Regions from separate parts of the Chlorogloeopsis sp. ULAP01 genome, predicted to be linked through region 2. Evidence: riboswitches for the same ligand, from Rfam matches in the RefSeq annotation. Region 2 holds a riboswitch; the other holds the start of a gene.

Region 1 (9,538 bases), on a different contig from region 2:
TGTCACCAACTCCCAAACCCTTCATCTTGTAATAGTTCAAGCTGATAATTGTCAATTTGGGCTAGTTGTTGAGACGATTGAAGACATCCAAGACATTGTCGTTAAACCTCTTGGCACACAGTTGAAGGCGCTATCTGTATTTGCAGGAGCTACAATTCTCGGCGATGGCGCGGTGGCATTAATTATTGATATTGTCGGTTTGGCAAACCACGCTAGTATCACTGTAAAACAAAAGCAACTATCAGCAGCTACAGCCGCGAATATCCAAGCCCAAACAAGCGATCGCCAAATGATTTTACTATTTCAGGGGCCACAAGGCGCACGTATGGGCATTCCAGCAGCGATCGCCTTACGACTCGAAGAAATTCCTGATTCTGCTGTAGAGCGAGTGGGTGATGGGTATGTGATGCAATCTTACGGTAAGATTTTGCCGCTTATCGATTTGCACAGAGTATTTTCTGATCAGCAGCATCCCAATGATGATAATTTTGGAGCGATCGCACCAACTCTACAGATAGTGATTGTCTCTCTCCACTCAGAATTAATTGTGGGGCTAGTGGTTGATCGCATTCTCGACATTGTGGAAGAGTCAATAACAATTAAAGGAACTCCATCTAGAGCAGGCGTACTTTTCTGTGCTGTGATTCAAGATCAAATTACAGAAATTCTTGACATTGAAACCGTGATTCGGATTGCCAACCCTTATTTGCTGCAAGTGGCTGCTCATGGCTAAACGACAATTTTGCACTTTTTTTCTGGGTGGATTTTACTTTGGCATCGATGTACAACACGTTCAAGAAGTGATTCATCCCCAAAAGATGACTCGTGTACCTTTGGCACCATCAGATATTTGTGGATTAATTAACTTGCGTGGACAAATTTTAACTGTCATCGATTTACAGCAGCGTTTAGAGATGGGCAACTCAGCAATAAATGAAGCACAGGGATTTAATATCGTTGTATGTTCTAACGATGAAATAGTCAGTTTACTCGTCGATGATGTTGGAGATGTCTTAGAGTTTCCAGAGAACACCTTTCAACTACCACCCGCAACGTTAAAAGGTAGAATGCGTCAAATGCTAGCTGGAGCTTACCCACTTAAAGAGGGGTTTGTGCTAGTTCTAGACACTGAAAAAATTTTAGACGTTAATTTTAAATCAGTGAATAGAGAACAATAATTATCAACTGATAACTGCTAACTGATAACTTAGGAGCGCTTTGCAATGGCTACATCTCGAACTGGGAAAACAACTAACTCTAAATCTTCGTCGGAAAATAATGCAGATCCATTAGAAACGAATGATAGTGCTACGCCAGTGCAACTGCAACCTTTACTAGCAGCAATGAAAGCAGCAAGAAATGGTGATTTTACTGTTCGTTTACCAGTCGAGAACAATGGATTGGGTGAAATTGCTACAGTTTTTAATGAATGGGTGAGTTTGAATCAAAGCTTTGCTAACGAAGTTAATCGCTTTGCTGCCAAGGTTGGTGCGGAAGGAAAGCTTGGTTCTCAAGCAGTTGTCAAAGGAATTGGAGGTTCTTGGAAAGAATTACTCGACAACTTAAACCGGATGTCTTCACAACTCTCTAAGCAGATCCAAAGTATAAATGAAGTCACCCTTGCCGTTGCTCAGGGAAATTTGTCCAAGCACATCGAGGCAGGTAATGCTGGAGAGTTTAAGCAACTCACAAATAATGCTAATCAGATGATTAATAATCTGAAATCTTCCATTAGACAAATGGCAGAGGTGGCGACGGCTGTTGCGTCTTCTTCAGAAGAACTAACCGCAGTCAGCAAAGAAATGACAGACAATGCCAAACAAACAGCAGCACAGGCAACCTCCGCATCTGCCTCAGCGGAGCAGGTGAATCAGAATACTAGTACAGTTGTCACTGCGGTGGAAGAGATGAATGCCAGCATTCGAGAAATTGCGAAAACAGTCGCCCAAGGTGCAAAAGTCGCGACTGAGGCAGTTAAAACCGCCGATCGCACCAACGAAACGATTGACAAACTAGGTCAAAGTAGTGTTGAAATTGGCAAAGTGATTAAAGTTATTACCTCGATCGCAGGGCAAACAAATTTACTCGCACTCAATGCCACAATTGAGGCAGCAAGAGCAGGAGATGCAGGTAGGGGATTTGCCGTAGTCGCCAACGAGGTGAAGGAATTAGCCAAACAAACAGCAAATGCAACCGAAGATATTAGCCAACGAATAGAAGCGATTCAGACTGATACAAAAAGTGCCATTCAAGCCATTACTCAAATTACTGACATTATCAACCAAATTAACGACTTGCAAAGTACGATCGCTAGCGCTATTGAAGAACAAACAGCAACTACAAATGAAATCGCTCGAAATATCGCTGAAGCAGCTAAAGGAACCTCAGATATTGCCAAAAATATCGGGTTTGTGGCGCTGAATGCTCAAAGTACAACAACTGGAGCTAGTAATACATCCCAGGCAGCCACAGAGTTAGCGCGGATGGCAGCGGATTTGCAAAAAGCTGTTAATAAATTTAAATATTAAAAAGAAGGTAGGAGGCAGATGGCAGTCTGGATGAAAAATTTCATCACTATGCATAAATAAAGTCTGTTTCCCATTCCCTATTTTTAGGTGAGATTGATTTTTTATAAATATGCCAAAAATCCGGGTACTTGTTGTAGATGATGCGGTGGTGGTTCGCAGTCGAGTCAGTAAAATTCTGTCTGGCGATCCAGAATTAGAGGTGGTAGGAGTTGCTGCCAACGGTTCTATTGCCCTTGCCAAGATTCCTCATCTCAATCCCGATGTTGTCCTCTTAGATGTCGAGATGCCGCAAATGAACGGTTTAGAAACCCTTGCCGCGCTCCGAAAAATTTATCCACACTTGCCTGTGATTATGTTTAGTACTTCGACACGCACCGGGGCGATCGCCACACTCGAAGCTCTATCTTTGGGTGCTTCAGATTATGCAACAAAACCGAATAATCTAGGAAGTACAGAAGCCACAAACCAATATATCCGCGAAGACTTGATCCCAAAAATCAAGGTATTTGCTGCGAAAACTACTGCGTTTCCAAAGCCAACCACGATTACCGATCAAGTTTTTCCTCCCGTACCTACCAGGAGAAAGCAAGTAGATATTGTTGCTATAGGGGTTTCTACCGGGGGGCCTAATGCCCTTGCGACAATTCTTCCTGAACTGCCCGTCGATTTACCGGTTCCAATCCTAATTGTGCAGCATATGCCCGTAATGTTTACCAAATTATTAGCTGAACGATTATCTGCTAAATGCCAAATTCCAGTGGATGAAGCGGTTTCCGGAGTAGCGATAAAACCTGGACACGCCTGGATTGCACCGGGGAATTTTCACATGGTTGTGCAACAAGACGGAACGACAGTTCGACTTGCCACGCACCAAGAACCTCCGGAAAATTCCTGTCGTCCTTCCGTAGATGTTCTGTTGCGATCAGTTGCAAAAGTGTATGGTGCTGGTGCGATCGCAGTCATACTCACCGGAATGGGACAAGATGGATTGCATGGCAGCCAATGCATCCGCGAGGCAGGTGGACAGGTGCTTGCCCAAGACGAAGCTAGTAGTGTGGTATGGGGAATGCCTGGTTTTGTAGTTAATGCCGGACTTGCCGATCAAGTTGTTGGACTTGAACAAATGGCAGGTGAAATTATACGTCGAATCTTTTCTAACCGAGTTTCTATTTAAGGTCTGTAATGAAGCAGGCTACAGGTGTGAGCATTCCTGATTTTAACTATCTTCGTCAATTAGTTCAAGATCATTCAGCCGTTGTATTGTATGCCGATAAAACTTATTTGGCAGAGCTACATTTACAGCCAATTGCAGAATCGACAGGATTTGCTTCTATTACTGATTTGATTGCTTACCTGCGAACTCAGCCTTTTAGTAGTCTTCACATTCAGGTGATTGAGGCACTAGTTACTAATGAAACATCATTCTTCCGTGATATTTACCCCTTTGAAGCACTGAGACGATTTGTGTTACCAGAGCTAGTTAAAACACGAGCAATAGAGCGATCGCTAAATATATGGTGTGCTGCTTGCTCCAATGGACAAGAACCTTACAGTATCGCCATGTTGATTCGCGAACATTTTCCCATGCTTGCTAGTTGGTCTGTACGGCTGATTGCCAGTGACTTTTCTAACAAAGTATTAGCGCGTGCGCGTCAGGGAATTTACAACCAACTTGAAATTCAGCGCGGGCTACCTAAATCTTTGCGCGATCGCTATTTTGAGAAACAAGAATGTGAATGGCAAATTAAGGACGAGATCCGCCAGATAGTTGAATTTCATCAGATTAATCTTGTCCAACCTTGGCCATCTTTACCTAATATCGATGTTATCTTTTTACGTAATGCTCTAATTTATTTTGATCTAGCGACCAAAAAACATTTACTGAAACAAGTAAAGCAGCAATTAAGACCTGATGGCTACTTGTTTCTCGGTAGTGGTGAAACAACCATTAATCTTGATGAGTCATTTGAGCGGGTTCAATTGGACAAAAGTATTTATTATCGATTACACAATAAAATTTAACTCAAAAGTAAACTGCTCCATTAGGCATTGTTACCCAACTTAGATCTAAGTTATTCATCTCAACTTGATCCAGTTTTGCCTCAGCTAAGTCAGCACCACGCAGAATCGCTGAATTCAAATCTACATCTGTAAGAATTGCTCTACGCAAGTATGCCCCACTCAAGTTGACGCCATTCAAACGCGCCCAACTCAGATCTGCCTCAGTTAAGTTTGCCTTAGTCAGCTCTGCTCGTTCCAAGTTTGCTCCACGTAACCCAGTCAAAATCAATTTTGCTTCAATTAAGTTTGCTCTGTGCAAATTTGCTCCAGTTAAATTTGCTCCACTTAGGTTCACCCGACTAAGGTTTGCTCCACTCAAGTTAGCACCCTCTAAGTTAACTCGACTTAAGTCTGCCTCTATGAGGTTTGCTTTAGTTAGATTTGCCAACTCTAAATTTGCTCCACGCAAATCAGCCACAATCAATTTCGTCTCAATCAGAGTTGCTCGACAAAGATTTGCCTCGGTTAGATTTGTCTGGCTTAGGTTTGCTTTACTTAACTTTGCTCCCCTTAAGTTTGCTTTACTCAAGTTAGCCCCAATCAGATTCGCATCATCCAAATTTGCCCTACTCAGATTAGCCTCAGACAAGATGGCTTGCTCTAACGCTGCCCTCCACAAAATAACTCCGTTTAGATCTGCATTAGTGAGATTTGCTTTATATAAGTCTGCCCCAACCAAGTGAGACTCATTTAAACGTGTTCCATTGAGGTTAGCTTGCTGTAAAACTACCCCATTTAGATCTGCCCCGACTAAGTTTGCTCCACTTAGATCTACTTCACACAAGATAGCCTTTTTCAGAACTACTCCACTCAGATCTACTTCCCGCAGCTGTGCTCCACGCAAATCTGCTGTGTGAAAATCCCTTTCTCCAACAGCATAGCGCCTCAGAAGATCTTGGGCATCCATATGATTTGCCTCTCAACGCTACCTCTGATCTGCCCAGGCTTCCACCTCAAATTTGAAATTACCTGACAACTCATCGGCTATTTTTTAGCCTAGCTCACAGCTTTCCGGCACCCTCACTTGCACTTTTCCATCAACTATTTGTACAGGATAGGTACGCAGGGAGGAGATTTGCTCTCTTAGTTTAGGGAGAGCATTGAGCGGGTAGATGCGTTTGGGGTAGAGATTCTCTCCCGTGCGGAGGTCATACTGAAAATGATGCCAAGGGCAATCCAGTACTCCTTGCCAAACCTTACTTCCTGTTAGTGGTAAATTTTGGTGTCCGCACAAACCCTGTAAGGCGTAGAATTCACCTAAATCATTTACAAGCAAAATCAGACAAGATCCTACCTGTACCATCCGTGTTTGCCCTGGCGAAATCTCTTCTACCCTTGCCAATGTTACATAAGACACTGTCTCTGACTCCAACCTGAGCGCTCCCGTATATAAAGTTTCTTTCTGAGAGGAAAACAGGAGACTAGGGATTGGGGATTGGTGATCGGGAAGAAAAGGACACGGGGAATTGTGAATCACGTTCTTGCCCCTTGTCCTCTTGTCCTCGTGTTTGTCCCTGTTCCCTGTCACCTGTCACCTGTTCGCTGTATAACTTACTTATTTGCCATTATGACCATTAGGCACAACCAAGAACCGAGAGGTATAAGGTGATTCACCTGGTGCGCCTCGACGGAAGTGTCCTGATGGCCCCTCACCGAGAAACTCGCTAAACCAAGCTTCATGCTCTATTTCTTCATTCAAGATCGCTAGAGACAGCTCGTAGGTACGATGATCTTTACCGAAAGTCATATTGCAAATATCAGTATAAACCCTGATTGCACAGCGCTCGGCTTCTACCAATACCTGCAACATCGGCCTAATATTACCTTGTTCCACTCCCTGCTTAACCTCAGAGATTGCTTGCTTTGCCTCCTCAGTTCCACCACTGGTAAAGCCAACTCGTGCTGATGTACTTTCATTACCATTACCGCGATCGCGTTCTGGCAGGTAAGCATCAGGACAAGCAGCCACATTGGAAAAGTCGCGAATGTCTCGTGGTAGTTCGCCACCTAATTCATAAATACGCGGAACCAGAGCCTCGAAATGGTTGCGATCCTCCAATCGAGCATCCTCAATAATTTCTTTTAATCCCTCACCTTCAATGCCGATAGCATTGGCTCGCAAAATCGTGTAATAGTAGTATGTTGTAAATTCTGCTGCTGCTGCCCGGACAAGCTTTTCCACCAGTTCCTTCACATCAATTCCGGATTGCTCCACCATTTGCTGTGCAACTTTAGCCATGGTGAACCTCCCTATTGTTTCACAGTCGATTTTTAAACGAAATCACTAGGCAGTAAAGATCATCTCCGTAACCGCAGAGTAACAATTTGGGTAAACCGCAGGTTACATAGAAAAACATCTGCCATAGCTGGCAACATTAGATCAATTACCTTCTCCATCGTGTTGCCTACTTCAATTGTGTAAGACTCAACTAGAAAGTATCATCAGATTTTATAAATATTCATAGTCGATATGAGTATGTTTTACAAAAGATGATTGTAAAAAATTCTACCCCCTCCCCCTGCATTTTGGAACTGGACGAGATTCAGCTAAGATAACAAGGCAACCGTGAACCGTAACAGAAGAGGGAAACATCGGTGTAAGTCCGAGGCTGTGCCGCAGCTGTAAGCAATTTTGTCCTTCGTCCTTTGTCATTTGTCCTTGATCAAAAGCTAATGACTAATGACAAATTGTAAGCCAGAACGCCGATTCTGTTACTTGCTCACTCTATTTCCTGCGTTGCACAGGAAAGGAGCTTAAATTCAGAATGCCTATTTTTAACCCAACAAGTCTTACCCAATTGGAATCCCCATCCGTTGCTCGCCTGCAATTACCTGCGCTGCCCATTAAACGTCCTTTGTTGATGATTGGTCATGGTACAAGGGATGCAGAAGGGAGGCAAGCTTTATTAGATTTTGCTGCTATCTATCAATCTTTGGATGCATCACGTCCAGTTTTGCCTTGTTTTTTGGAATTAACTGGCCCTACTATTCAGGAAGGAATTGACCAGTGCGTAGAAAAAGGCTACACGGAATTTTCCGTATTACCAGTGCTTTTATTCGCTGCACGACATAATAAATTTGATATTACTAATGAACTCGATCGCGCTAAGAGCAAGTATCCACACTTGAAATTTCACTACGGCAGGCACTTTGGCATTACCCCTGCCATCATCGAGTTGTGGCGATCGCGTTTAGCTGAACTCGACAAACCAGAAAATAATCCCCATCAAATTTCTCGCGCTGATACAGTACTTTTGTTCGTCGGTCGTGGTTCTAGCGATCCCGATGCCAATGGTGATGTTTACAAACTCGCCCGCATTCTTTGGGAAGGTAGTGGCTACTCTACTGTTGAAACTTGCTTTATCGGCATTACCCACCCCAGGCTCGAAGAAGGCTTTCGTCGCGCCCGCTTGTACCAGCCAAAACGTATTATTGTCTTACCATATTTCCTGTTCACTGGCGCTTTAGTGAAAAAAATCTTTAACATTACAGCCCAACAGCAGGAACAACACCCAGAAATTTTGATGACTTCTCTGCCAGAAATGGGCTTGCATCCACAGTTATTTTCTGTACTGCGAGAGCGAGAAATTGAAACTCAATTAGGACAAGTACAGATGAATTGTGAGATGTGCAAATTCCGGCTAGCAGCTTTGGCAAATCATCATGGGAATGGGCATTCTCACGATCATCACCACCACCATCACCACCATCATCACACTCACGATCACTCCCATCCTCCCGTAGATCCCTACGCAGATATAGAGCACTACCATCAAAAAATTTGGCAAGCTCCTTAGCAGTTATCAGTTATTCAGTTATCAGTGAACAGTTATCATTCAATTAGTTGTTTGTTAACTGTTCCCTGTTCCCTGTCCCCTGTCCCCTATAGTTATGTCCAAAGAGTTTACCGTTGGCAGTAAAGTCCGTGTTGTGGCACTACCGTCTTATGTCAAAACTGCTGAACCGATGCCCATGCTGCGTCCCCCGGATGTGATTGACATTGGCGAAGAAGGCATAGTTCTAGATCGTCGCCCCGGAGGTTACTGGGGTGTGCGCTTTGCAAGGGGAGCATTTCTCATGGAAAGCCAATACATTGAAAGTGTAGAAGCTAGTTCCTAAAAGTTAGAATTAGTTAAATTAATTACAATATTTTCTGTGCTGTTCCCTGTTCCCCGTTAAGAGTTCCCTTGCCTAAGCAACCGATATCACCACCCCGACACTTTCATTCGCTAACCGATCTACTGCACACACAGCATAAGTTCCCGGTTCAACTGTGGCAAAGGCAGTACCAGCAGATAAAACTCGCTGAAGTATCCAACTATCGCCACTTTGCCTGTAAAGTGTCCAAGAACGAATTTTTTTATCATCACTCGGCTGCCAAGAAAGTTTGCGGTTGTTTACTTGCAGTGCAGTCGGCGGTGCTGGTGGCGTTGTATTCTGCCAAGACATAGTAGGAACTAATGCTAGTTTGGCATACAGGGAATTTTGGAATTTATCAGAGATGCCTTGGCGATTTTCGATCAGAGAATTGGTACTAAAGAAAATATTCCCCACGGATAAATCTCCGGCTAGGTTACGGCTAATCTTGATTTGCTTTTCTATTTCCTCATCTTTCCAAGCTTTACCGTCTAACTGGGAAATATTGTTACCAGCGTAAATGTGTCGCTGTTTCGGATTAATTTCTGTCCACCACTTTAACAGGGCTGGATAACTTTGTTGTGTTTGATCAGTACGCCAGTAAAGCTGTGGGGCGATATAATCAATCCAGCCTTGTTCCAGCCATTTTTTGGCATCGGCATACAGTACATTGTAGGCATCCAAACCAGTTATACCAGGAGGTTGCCCAGGACGGTAAATACCAAAGGGACTAATGCCAAATTTTACATCAGGCTTTGTTGATTTAATTTCCTCTGCTAGGCGCAGTACCATTTGATTAACATTTTCTCGTC
Region 2 (9,538 bases):
GCGATCCAAGCTATTCTTGCAGCCGCTATTATTTCCATACAAAAACTCACCAGCGATCGCAGAAGGAACGCGCTCTCCAGAGATTTCTTGGCGAACTATATCCCAGTCTAGATTCATGTCCAATAGCTTGCCAGGCAATCCTGCATTTGCCGCCTGCTCTAGGGTGACGCGTGTCAGGCGGTAGTAGTCTGACGCTAATATATCTGCTGGAATGGGGCTAGGTTTTAGTACGGAGCGAACTCTAGGATAATATACCTCGGCCATTTCATCATAAGAGATTGCTTCTTGGAAGACTCGATCAAAATTAGCGCGTGTTGGTTCGTAGGTAGCTGCGGAGTAAACAAGAGAACCGCCACCCACACCCGCACCTGCTAACACACCGATGCCGTTTTCCCCTAAAACCTCCAACACACCAGTACAATCATCAATGGCATTAGGTTTAAAAATACCGAGAACAGGAGCCGAAGAAGAATTTAGCCACAAAGAGCGGCTATCTGGAGTACGCACGCTAGAAAAGGTGTTCTGTTCTTCAGTCAATGTCCAACGACGACCACGTTCCAATACAATAGTTTGTACTCCAGCTTGTGCTAACCGCAGCGCAGCAACCGCACCACCAAAGCCACTGCCAATCACGATCGCATCTATAGGTTCACTCTGATTTGCCCAGGAACGCAGGATATCGGTACTAGTAACTGCATAACTTCCAACAGCAAAAGCACTAGCTTTGAGGAAACGCCGTCGGTAGATGCGGAGATTATTCATAAGCGTTTCTTTTAATATTTAGTAGCAATTAGACATTAGATATAGCACGGAAGTCTAGGAGACAGTAATTCATATGCAACTGCTTCTTTTTCAGCCTAAATAGCTTTTATTTTTGGTAAAAAACAATTATATAGAAATCATTTACTGACAGTGTTGTGAGGCGCGATCGCACTCTGGTTATATGCGCTCTATAAAAGATCCCCGACTTTTCTAAAAAGTTGGGGATCTGGAGATATATGTTTTTGTTTATTTAGTGTCTGTATATATGAATCTCGTAGTATAAAAGTGGTCGTTCGTTGATGATCGCCCGTCGAGTCTGAGACATACCTATAGCCTCAAGTACTCTTATCGAAGCTTCGTTCGGTTCATCAACATCTGCAATCACACGTTCCAAATCAAGCACGTCAAAGGCATAATTAAGTACAGTCCGTGCAGCTTCTTTTGCATAACCACGTCCCCAAAGTGAGGGACAAGTGCCAAATATGAGACTCGGTGCTTCCTGCAATGAATGAAGCAAACCTGCGAATCCTGCAATCAAATCATTTTGATTTTCAAAAAATAGCCAAATCCCATAACCGTAATTTGTAAAATTCTCTGTACTTGTCTCAATAAAAGATTGCGCTTGTTCACAAGAAATTTGGCGATCATCGAATAGGAATCGCCTGACATTAGCATCAATCCATAGCTTATGTAGGGAGTTCAAATCCTCGTTTTGGCATGGGCGTAGGCTCAGTCGTTCAGTGTGAAGTAAGTACGTCATTATCATTCAGTTCAGCAATAGCGGCTTTTGTCTATCTACTGCACTGTTATATTAACTTGCTAACATCGCGATCGCCCTTTACCTCAGTAAAAATCACATTGATGTTATGATCGAAAACGTTCGGTTCTGGTGGGGAGCAGCCACCAGAGGTAACGGGGAAAGTACGGTGCAAATCCGACGCTGTCCCGCAACTGTAATCAAATCAAAAGTCCCATAACTTTTGCCTTTGTAAGTCAGGATGCCCGCCGAAGTTAATCAATGATTTCCATGTATCTGCGAGGATTCAGATGACAGCCACAACAAATATGTCCACAACCAAGGGTACTAATATCCCTTCTCATACTTTATTTGTTTGTAAAACTTGTGCTACCACATGGCAAGATGGCAAGCGAATTGGTGAAAGTGGAGGTCAAAAGCTACTACAACAGCTTCAAAACTTATCACAAGACTGGCATCTGAAAAATGATTTTCCAATTCAGGAAGTTGAATGCATGAGCGCTTGCAATCATTCTTGCGTTGTCGCTTTTGCTGGAACTGGTAAATTAACTTATTTGTTTGGAGATTTACCAATCGATAACAGCGCATCCGCTATCTTGGAATGTGCTAGCCAATATTATGCTAAACCTGATGGTTTACTACCTTGGTCAGAACGTCCTGAACCCCTTAAAAAAGGTATTTTGGCTAAGATTCCACCCTTACCCTCATAAATATTTGTTAGAGTTGTTAATTAGCAATTTCTTGTACCAGCAGTAATCTTCCTTCTTTGTATGCCTGACGCAAGGCGATCGCCTCTGCCACAATTTTTTGAGCGCTAGTTCCCTCTGTATCCATCATTTTTTGCAGAGTAATTCCAGTTCGTTCATTTTCTTCGTGAATGGGTGGAATTTGACAATACCTACCACCATTTTTTGTCCGTCTCCAGATACTGGGCTTTTCCGGTTTTATTTCCCTGGGTTGACGTTGCTTTCTGACTAGCTCTCGTACTGCTTTTTGAGAAACTTCTGCCAAATCTAATAGCTGATCGATAACTGGCTGATATTTCTTGCTGTTTTCTGCTAGCTGATATATGGTTCTCGGTTCAATTTGCGCTAAATCTTGAGGTGAGAACTTTTGAAAGGCTGCTGCTATCTTTAAATATTTCTTCTCCTCATCCACGAAGCCATGTTCAGAAAGCAACTTTCTGTATTCCCGTTTAGAGTGCGTCTTTTTGAATTCAGCTAGAAAGAAGGCGTGTCGTAGAATAGTTGCGGTGGCATGAAAGAGCGCCCCAAAAGAAGAATTTAGATCATTTGAAAGCGTTGCTATCTCAGCCTGCTCTTTCTCGTACTGTTTAAAGGAGGATCTGGTAATTGTTTTAGAATCAACTTGGGCTGCTATTACACTGTGCATTTGTGTCGTCATAAAGCGATCGCACTCTTTATAGTGTTGGCAAAATTTAGCTTTACTAGAACAATTGTACTACTACAGTAGCAAGAAGAATCCCCAAACATACTAAAATTTTTGAGAAAAATGATGAAAGATTTATACAAGTAGGGCAGGTGACAGGGGACTAGGGATTAGGGACTAGGAAAGATGAGGAAGATGGGGAGAAACCGCTCCCCACACTCCCCAATCCCCGATACCCGCTCCCTAATCACCTTTAGGAATCATTGTGTCAGGAATATGCTCTAACCCCCATTCAATCATTGCCATTAGCACGGGGCGAAGGCTTTGTCCTCGTTCTGTAAGTTGGTAGTTCATTCGCCGAGAATGATTGCCATATGGCTGTTTTACTAATAAACCTAGATCTTCTAGAGACTTGAGTCGATTTGCCAAGATATTAGTCGAAATTCCTTCCGGGGACTCTAAAAACTCTTCAAATCGTTGTTTGCCAAAAAACATCATGTCCCTTATCACCAAAAGCGTCCAACGATCGCCAATTAGATCTAGCATGGATGCGATCGGACAGTAGGAGCGTTTTGATTGTGCCATCAATATAAAATCTGAATTTTAAAATTACTTGCATTTTACAAGTTAACTTTGCTAAAGTAACTTTTAACTTGCAATTTAAAACCTAAGGATAACCATGATGCAACCGATACCAATAGCCAAAACTGGGCAGAACTTTGCTGTTGTAGATCTAGGAAAATTTTCTGATTTGCATCAGTATATTTTTGAGGCTGAGGAACACTCGATTAAGCTGGAAGGCAAAGTCTTTTTAAAACAATTGCTTAACCTAACTAGTGCAGAGATTTCCCTTAACACTTTACAGCCTCTGAAGTCCATACCGTTCTATCACAAGCACCGATTAAACGAGGAAATTTATATTTTCATTCATGGTCGAGGAGAGTTTCAAGTCGACGATCGCGTATTTTCAGTCTGTGAGGGAACTGTAGTGCGCGTGGATTCTGAAGGGGAGCGCTGCTTGCGCAATACCTCAGATGGGGAACAGCTGAACTGGATAGTGATTCAATCACGAGCAGGTTCTTATCGCGATCGCACAATTGAAGATGGCTACGGCGTTCAAAAACGGGTTAGTTGGGTTGGCAAGCAACGGATTTGAACTAGATTATGTTCGCTTGTGTACCTTGTAAAAAATTTCAGAGGATATACTCATTTTTAGCTGTGTCATACTGATAGGGTGCGTTAAAGTAATGCGAACACACCAAAATTATTGGTGCGTCACGGCTGATTCGATATCTTTCAAACTCTCAAATTTTTACATAGCCGTAATACACCCTACCTAATTTACTAAAACTTGTAACTTAAAACCTGTATTGCTCCATTCTCCGGCAAATTACCGGAACTAATAGTAACTGTGTCACTATTACTACGACGAACTGTCATTCCATCCATTAATTTCAAAAAGTCATCCAAGGGAGCAATATCGCAATTGTTACCATCGGCTGCTTTTGTACGGTAATGGGTAGGAACGACTAATTTGGGATTGATAACTTGAATTGCCTGTTTGGCTTCTTGAGCATTATAAGCTTTTGGCCCACCCCCTACAGGTACAAATGCTACATCAGGACGCCCAATCAGGATTTTTTGTTCAATGGAAATTGGTGCAGCAGCTCCTCCTAGATGTAGGATGTTGATTCCAGATTGATTCCATTGCCAAGCTGTGTTTTTACCAAACTGCCTGCCCCCTTTGCGATCATGATCGAGAGCAATTCCTTGAAATTTAATTCCCTGAAATTCATAGGCTCCCGCTTCGTAAATTAACTTGGGATTTCCAGGTAGATTTTCCACCGCGCCCTCATCTAGCAATTGACTGCTAATTAGTACTAAATCTGCTGCTACTTTTGGCGCACGATAACCGGCGGTACAACCAACTGTACGAAATGGATTAACCAAAATTTTCGTACCATCGCCAGTAAATAGAAAGCAAGTATGCCCCAACCACTGAACTGTTAATGAACCACTGCGAGATTGGGCATTAGCTTGCAGGTGAGAACCCAAACTAGTCATGATGGTTGTTGCCAATCCCGCTCCAGCATAGCCCATCAGTTGCCGTCGTTTCATTAATTACTCTCTCGTCCTCATTTGTAATGTTGCCAGAAAGTTTCGCAGTAACTGCTTGCCTGAAGATGTGAGAACACTCTCTGGGTGAAATTGGACGCCTTCTATATGAGGATAGTTCCGGTGTCGTACTCCCATAATTGTTCCATCTTCAACCCAAGCGGTAATTTCTAACACGTCTGGGCAAGTTTGGCGATCAATTACCAAACTATGATATCGGGTTGCAGTGATAGGATTTTCCAATCCCTGGAAAACACCGATCCCAGTGTGAGAAACTTGAGAAGTTTTACCGTGCATCAACTCTGGTGCAGAAACTATTTTACCGCCAAATACCTGACCGATACTTTGATGCCCCAAACAAACTCCTAGAATTGGCAAATTATCTCCAAGTTTTTCAATTAATTCTAGAGAAATTCCTGCATCTTCTGGACGTCCTGGCCCTGGAGATATTAGCACACCATCTGGCTTGAGAGTAAGAATTTCATTTATGGTGATTTTATCGTTACGAAAAACTTTAATATCAGTAGCGACTGGAAACTCTGCTGCCAATTCTCCTAAATATTGAACTAAATTATAAGTAAAGCTATCGTAATTATCGATAACTATAATCACAGTTTATAACTCCTGATTCATATCAATAATCATTATCTAAACAAACTGATTACACATTCCCAGTTCCCCGTTCCCTATCTAAGTGCGATCGCTCTTTATCTAAAATGCCGAGACAATTAAAGTTAACAAAGGAGGTAACAAGAGCGTACCAGCTACCAATACTGCAACTAAAGCAGATACAAGTACAGCACCAGCAGCACAGTCTTTAGCAATTTTTGCTAGTTCATGGTAAGTCTGCTTTACTGTTAAATCAACTACTGATTCAATCGCCGTATTCAGTAATTCCAAAGCTAAAACCAAACCACTTGTGATACTAATTACTGCTATCTCTACCGTTTTTAATTGTAAAAATATGCTTAATCCAAGTGCTAAAACACAAACACATACATGAATACGAAAATTGCGCTGAGTTTGAAATGCGTAACTTATCCCACACCAAGCATACTTAAAACTAACGAATAAACTGGAGGCGACTTGCCAGGATAGCTCCCGCTTTTTGGTCACCACTTTTTCTAGAGGATTTGTGGATGGTGATGAGACTGGTTGGGACATAGTCATAAAAATACAGCAGCAGATTTTTTAAGTGAGGATTTCTGGCCGATTTTAATCGCACATCAGACTTTATGCCAATTTCTTACAAAAGTAATATAGGTTTATGGTTATGCAGCCACGTGTCATTCTATATCAATAGCAATACTTACTGACTCAAGTAATATTACTTGCTGTTTGAGCATTTTTTCTAAGCTTTCTTGATCTGGATGATCCCAACCTAGTAAATGCAATAATCCGTGAGCAGCTAGCCATGCTAATTGAGTTTGTAAGGAATGTTCCTGCTGTTGAGCTTGTATTTGTGCTGTATCAATAGAAATAACTATGTCACCTAGATACAAGGGTAAGGAAGCAAGCATTTCAGCAGGTTGAGGACATTCTACTTCTAACGCTGCGAAGGATAAAACATCTGTAGGCTTATTTTGCAGTCGATATTGAGCATTTAATACCTGAATTTCGGCATCGTTTGTCAAACGTAGCCCTAGCTCATAATTTGTTGCAGGTGGAAGATAAGGTTGTAGTATTTCCAACCAGCAATTAAACCACTTTTCCCAAGTTTCTACACTAATTTGGATATGAGTATCGCCTATTAGTTTAGCGTCTGGTTGAGAAGACTCAAGCACAAAATCTTGCACGCATACTTCAACTTGCACCAGCCAAAAAATCTCCCATATTTTTAGGTTGTATCAATTATCAACGAGTCAAGTAAGCTAAACCAACGAGGACAGTTAAAAGCCCTACAGTAGTTAAGACAAAGTGTTTTAAAGAAGTGACTCGCTTTTGCACCATGTTTCGCATGGCGAGTTTGACATAGCTAGGTTTTTGTTCTGTTGGAGAGGCACTCATAATGATTTGATAACAATTTCTTCTATAAATGTAACAGTTTGTTTAGTCAATAGTCACTAGCCAGTTAGTTAGTGAGGACGAGTTTTGCTAATGAGCTTTGGACTGAAACAGATAATTTATTTTTTAAACTCGCCTGTACAGTGGTTAATAGTTAGCGGTTAGTGGCTAGTAGGTATAAAAACCAACTACTACCTACTAACTACTATCTACTAACAATTCCTACAATTACGCAGTAGCTTCTACCAATTGATTTTCTTGCCGGAGATAAGATTGGATAAATATGTCAATTTCACCATTCATCACATCTGTGATCGCAGTCGTTTCTACATCAGTACGCAAATCCTTCACCATTTGATAAGGGTGAAAAACATAGTTACGGATTTGATTACCCCAAGAAGCTTCAACCATATCACCGCGAATTTCGGCAATTTCTTTAGCCCGTTGTTCTTGGGCTATTACCAACAGTTTGGCTTTGAGCCGAGCCAGAGCTTTTTCTTTGTTTTGCAATTGGCTGCGCTCTTCTGTACAACGTACGGCGATGCCTGTGGGAATGTGAACAATTCGCACAGCTGTTTCGACTTTGTTGACGTTCTGCCCACCTTTCCCACCAGATCTAGATGTGGTTATTTCCAAATCCTTCTCTGGAATTTCTAACTGTACCGAGCTATCTAACTGCGGCATCACTTCTACTCCAGCAAAGCTAGTTTGCCGTTTACCGTTAGCATTAAAAGGTGAAATTCGCACTAAACGGTGAGTACCAGTTTCCGATCGCAAGTAACCGTAGGCATAACGTCCGGTAATTTCTATGGTGGCAGATTTGATTCCCGCTTCATCACCTTCAGATATTTCCGTCAAATGTACCTTGTAGCCCTGGTTTTCTCCCCAACGCGTGTACATTCGCAATAGCATTTCAGCCCAATCTTGAGCATCAGTACCACCAGCACCAGCATTCACCGTTAGTACAGCACCTTGTTCATCGTAAGGGCCAGAAAGTAGCTGCTGCAATTCCCACTGATCGAGCTCACGATTCAGTTTGGTAATGGTGATTTGTGCTTCTTGCAGTAGTGCTTCATCAGTTTCCAATTCCAAAAGCTCTACTACAGCTTTGCTATCTTCCAGACTGGTTTGCCACTGGTTATACTGCTGAAGGTGGTTTTTCAAGTCATTGAGTTCTTGCAAAGTTTTTTGAGCTTGAACTTGATCATTCCAAAACTCTGGTTGTGCTGCTATTTGTTCTAAATCTTGAATTTTGGCAGTCAGTGCAGGTATGTCAAAGATAGTCCTGGGTTTTACCCAGGCGATCGCACAACGTTTCAATTTCGCGTTTTAATTCTAGTACTTCCATTGTTTTTGCTAATAACAGAGCGTTTTAGGTTTTATCTTTAGACGCAAAGCATCTTGCGAAAGACATCGCTCTTTATTGTATTCATATCTTCAATTTTATCCATATTTGTCTTTTAAGAAACAAGGCAGCTATGCTGGAGGCAGGAGGCATTAGACGCGTAGCGGTGAGCCAGTCCGGTGGTGAAGCAACGCTCTTGGTAGGGTTTCCGTAGGTAGGGAAGAGGATTTGACTTATTTCATTCGTAGCTGATATTGCGCCACCTGTATTGGCGCTCTTAAGAAACATAGGGTTGGGGGGACAGGGTACAGGGTTGGGGGAATGGGGAAGATTGAGTTTTATAATTTTTTACTACAAATTGTTGTAAAAGCTCTATTCAACCCGATCCAAAAACCGTGGTTTGCTTTCGCAAAAAACCACGGCATTTGAACTTTAACTTTGCTTTTCGCCGATTTTGAATGAATTCTTAATCACGGCCATTAAGGGCGATTAGCAAACGTAAGATGAAGACAAACAGATTGATATAAGTCAAGTACATCGACAACGCTGCTGGTAAGTACTGATCGTTGCGATATGTACGGGGCAGAATGTAAAAGTCTACTACCGATGCACCGGCAAACAAAAACACGCCTAAACCAGAAATCCCTATTTCTAACCATGTTGGGGTATAGACACCAAACAAAGCAAACAAGAATTGCAAAAGTACAACAACGAACAAGGCAATAATGCCCAGACGGATGGTTTTTGTGAGAGCCATGCCGTCAGAATCAGAGAGATTTGAACCAACTTGACGGGCGACAATGAATGTGATGCCGCAACCAAGAGCTGCCAAACCAATTCCTGGAATGCCTACACCCTCAGTTCTTAACGCCACAAATACTAAGCCACTGAGGGTATATCCAGACAACAGACTGTAAGTTGCTAAAAGAGGCAGTGCAATGTTGTTTTGACCTTTTTCAGCAACGTTTTGGGCAACAAAAAACAGAACTAAATTTAGAATAATTGCACCAATGAAGGTGGGAAAGAACAATCCAGGATTAGCACGGATAACTGCCAAACCGCCGTAGGTTCCTAGTGCAGTTAATACTAAACCACCTCCCAAGAAGGGTAAGGCATTAGCTATCACATTTGGCCCAACCAGGGCTTGAGTTTTGGCTTCACGGATA

What was found. A riboswitch is a leader RNA that binds a small molecule or an ion and turns the genes downstream of it on or off. The one in region 2 is predicted to bind cobalamin.
Region 1: it holds a riboswitch for cobalamin, as region 2 does, so the genes downstream of both, QUB80_RS29675 (sirohydrochlorin chelatase) here and QUB80_RS34185 (DUF1636 domain-containing protein) in region 2, are expected to answer to the same signal.

The regions. Positions count from the first base shown of each region.
Region 1 covers NZ_JAUDRH010000018.1:74,755-84,292, reverse strand. The annotation lists gene QUB80_RS29715 (chemotaxis protein CheA) at 1-733, shown strand, start outside; gene QUB80_RS29710 (chemotaxis protein CheW) at 726-1,178, shown strand; gene QUB80_RS29705 (methyl-accepting chemotaxis protein) at 1,224-2,528, shown strand; gene QUB80_RS29700 (protein-glutamate methylesterase/protein-glutamine glutaminase) at 2,638-3,702, shown strand; gene QUB80_RS29695 (CheR family methyltransferase) at 3,711-4,550, shown strand; gene QUB80_RS29690 (pentapeptide repeat-containing protein) at 4,552-5,496, opposite strand; gene QUB80_RS29685 (Rieske (2Fe-2S) protein) at 5,581-5,946, opposite strand; gene QUB80_RS29680 (Dps family protein) at 6,145-6,828, opposite strand; cobalamin riboswitch at 7,129-7,315, shown strand; gene QUB80_RS29675 (sirohydrochlorin chelatase) at 7,355-8,386, shown strand; gene sipA (regulatory protein SipA) at 8,481-8,708, shown strand; gene QUB80_RS29665 (glycoside hydrolase family 10-like protein) at 8,781-9,538, opposite strand, start outside.
Region 2 covers NZ_JAUDRH010000026.1:22,184-31,721, forward strand. The annotation lists gene QUB80_RS34175 (GMC oxidoreductase) at 1-762, opposite strand, end outside; gene QUB80_RS34180 (GNAT family N-acetyltransferase) at 1,013-1,522, opposite strand; cobalamin riboswitch at 1,627-1,786, shown strand; gene QUB80_RS34185 (DUF1636 domain-containing protein) at 1,810-2,229, shown strand; gene QUB80_RS34190 (Alr2735 family protein) at 2,246-2,923, opposite strand; gene QUB80_RS34195 (winged helix-turn-helix transcriptional regulator) at 3,152-3,493, opposite strand; gene QUB80_RS34200 (cupin domain-containing protein) at 3,588-4,064, shown strand; gene QUB80_RS34205 (MBL fold metallo-hydrolase) at 4,253-5,026, opposite strand; gene QUB80_RS34210 (anthranilate synthase component II) at 5,030-5,635, opposite strand; gene QUB80_RS34215 (diacylglycerol kinase family protein) at 5,735-6,187, opposite strand; gene ybeY (rRNA maturation RNase YbeY) at 6,310-6,837, opposite strand; gene QUB80_RS34225 (DUF3285 domain-containing protein) at 6,878-7,030, opposite strand; one part of gene prfB (peptide chain release factor 2) at 7,256-8,302, opposite strand; one part of gene prfB (peptide chain release factor 2) at 8,304-8,375, opposite strand; gene QUB80_RS34235 (Bax inhibitor-1/YccA family protein) at 8,839-9,538, opposite strand, start outside.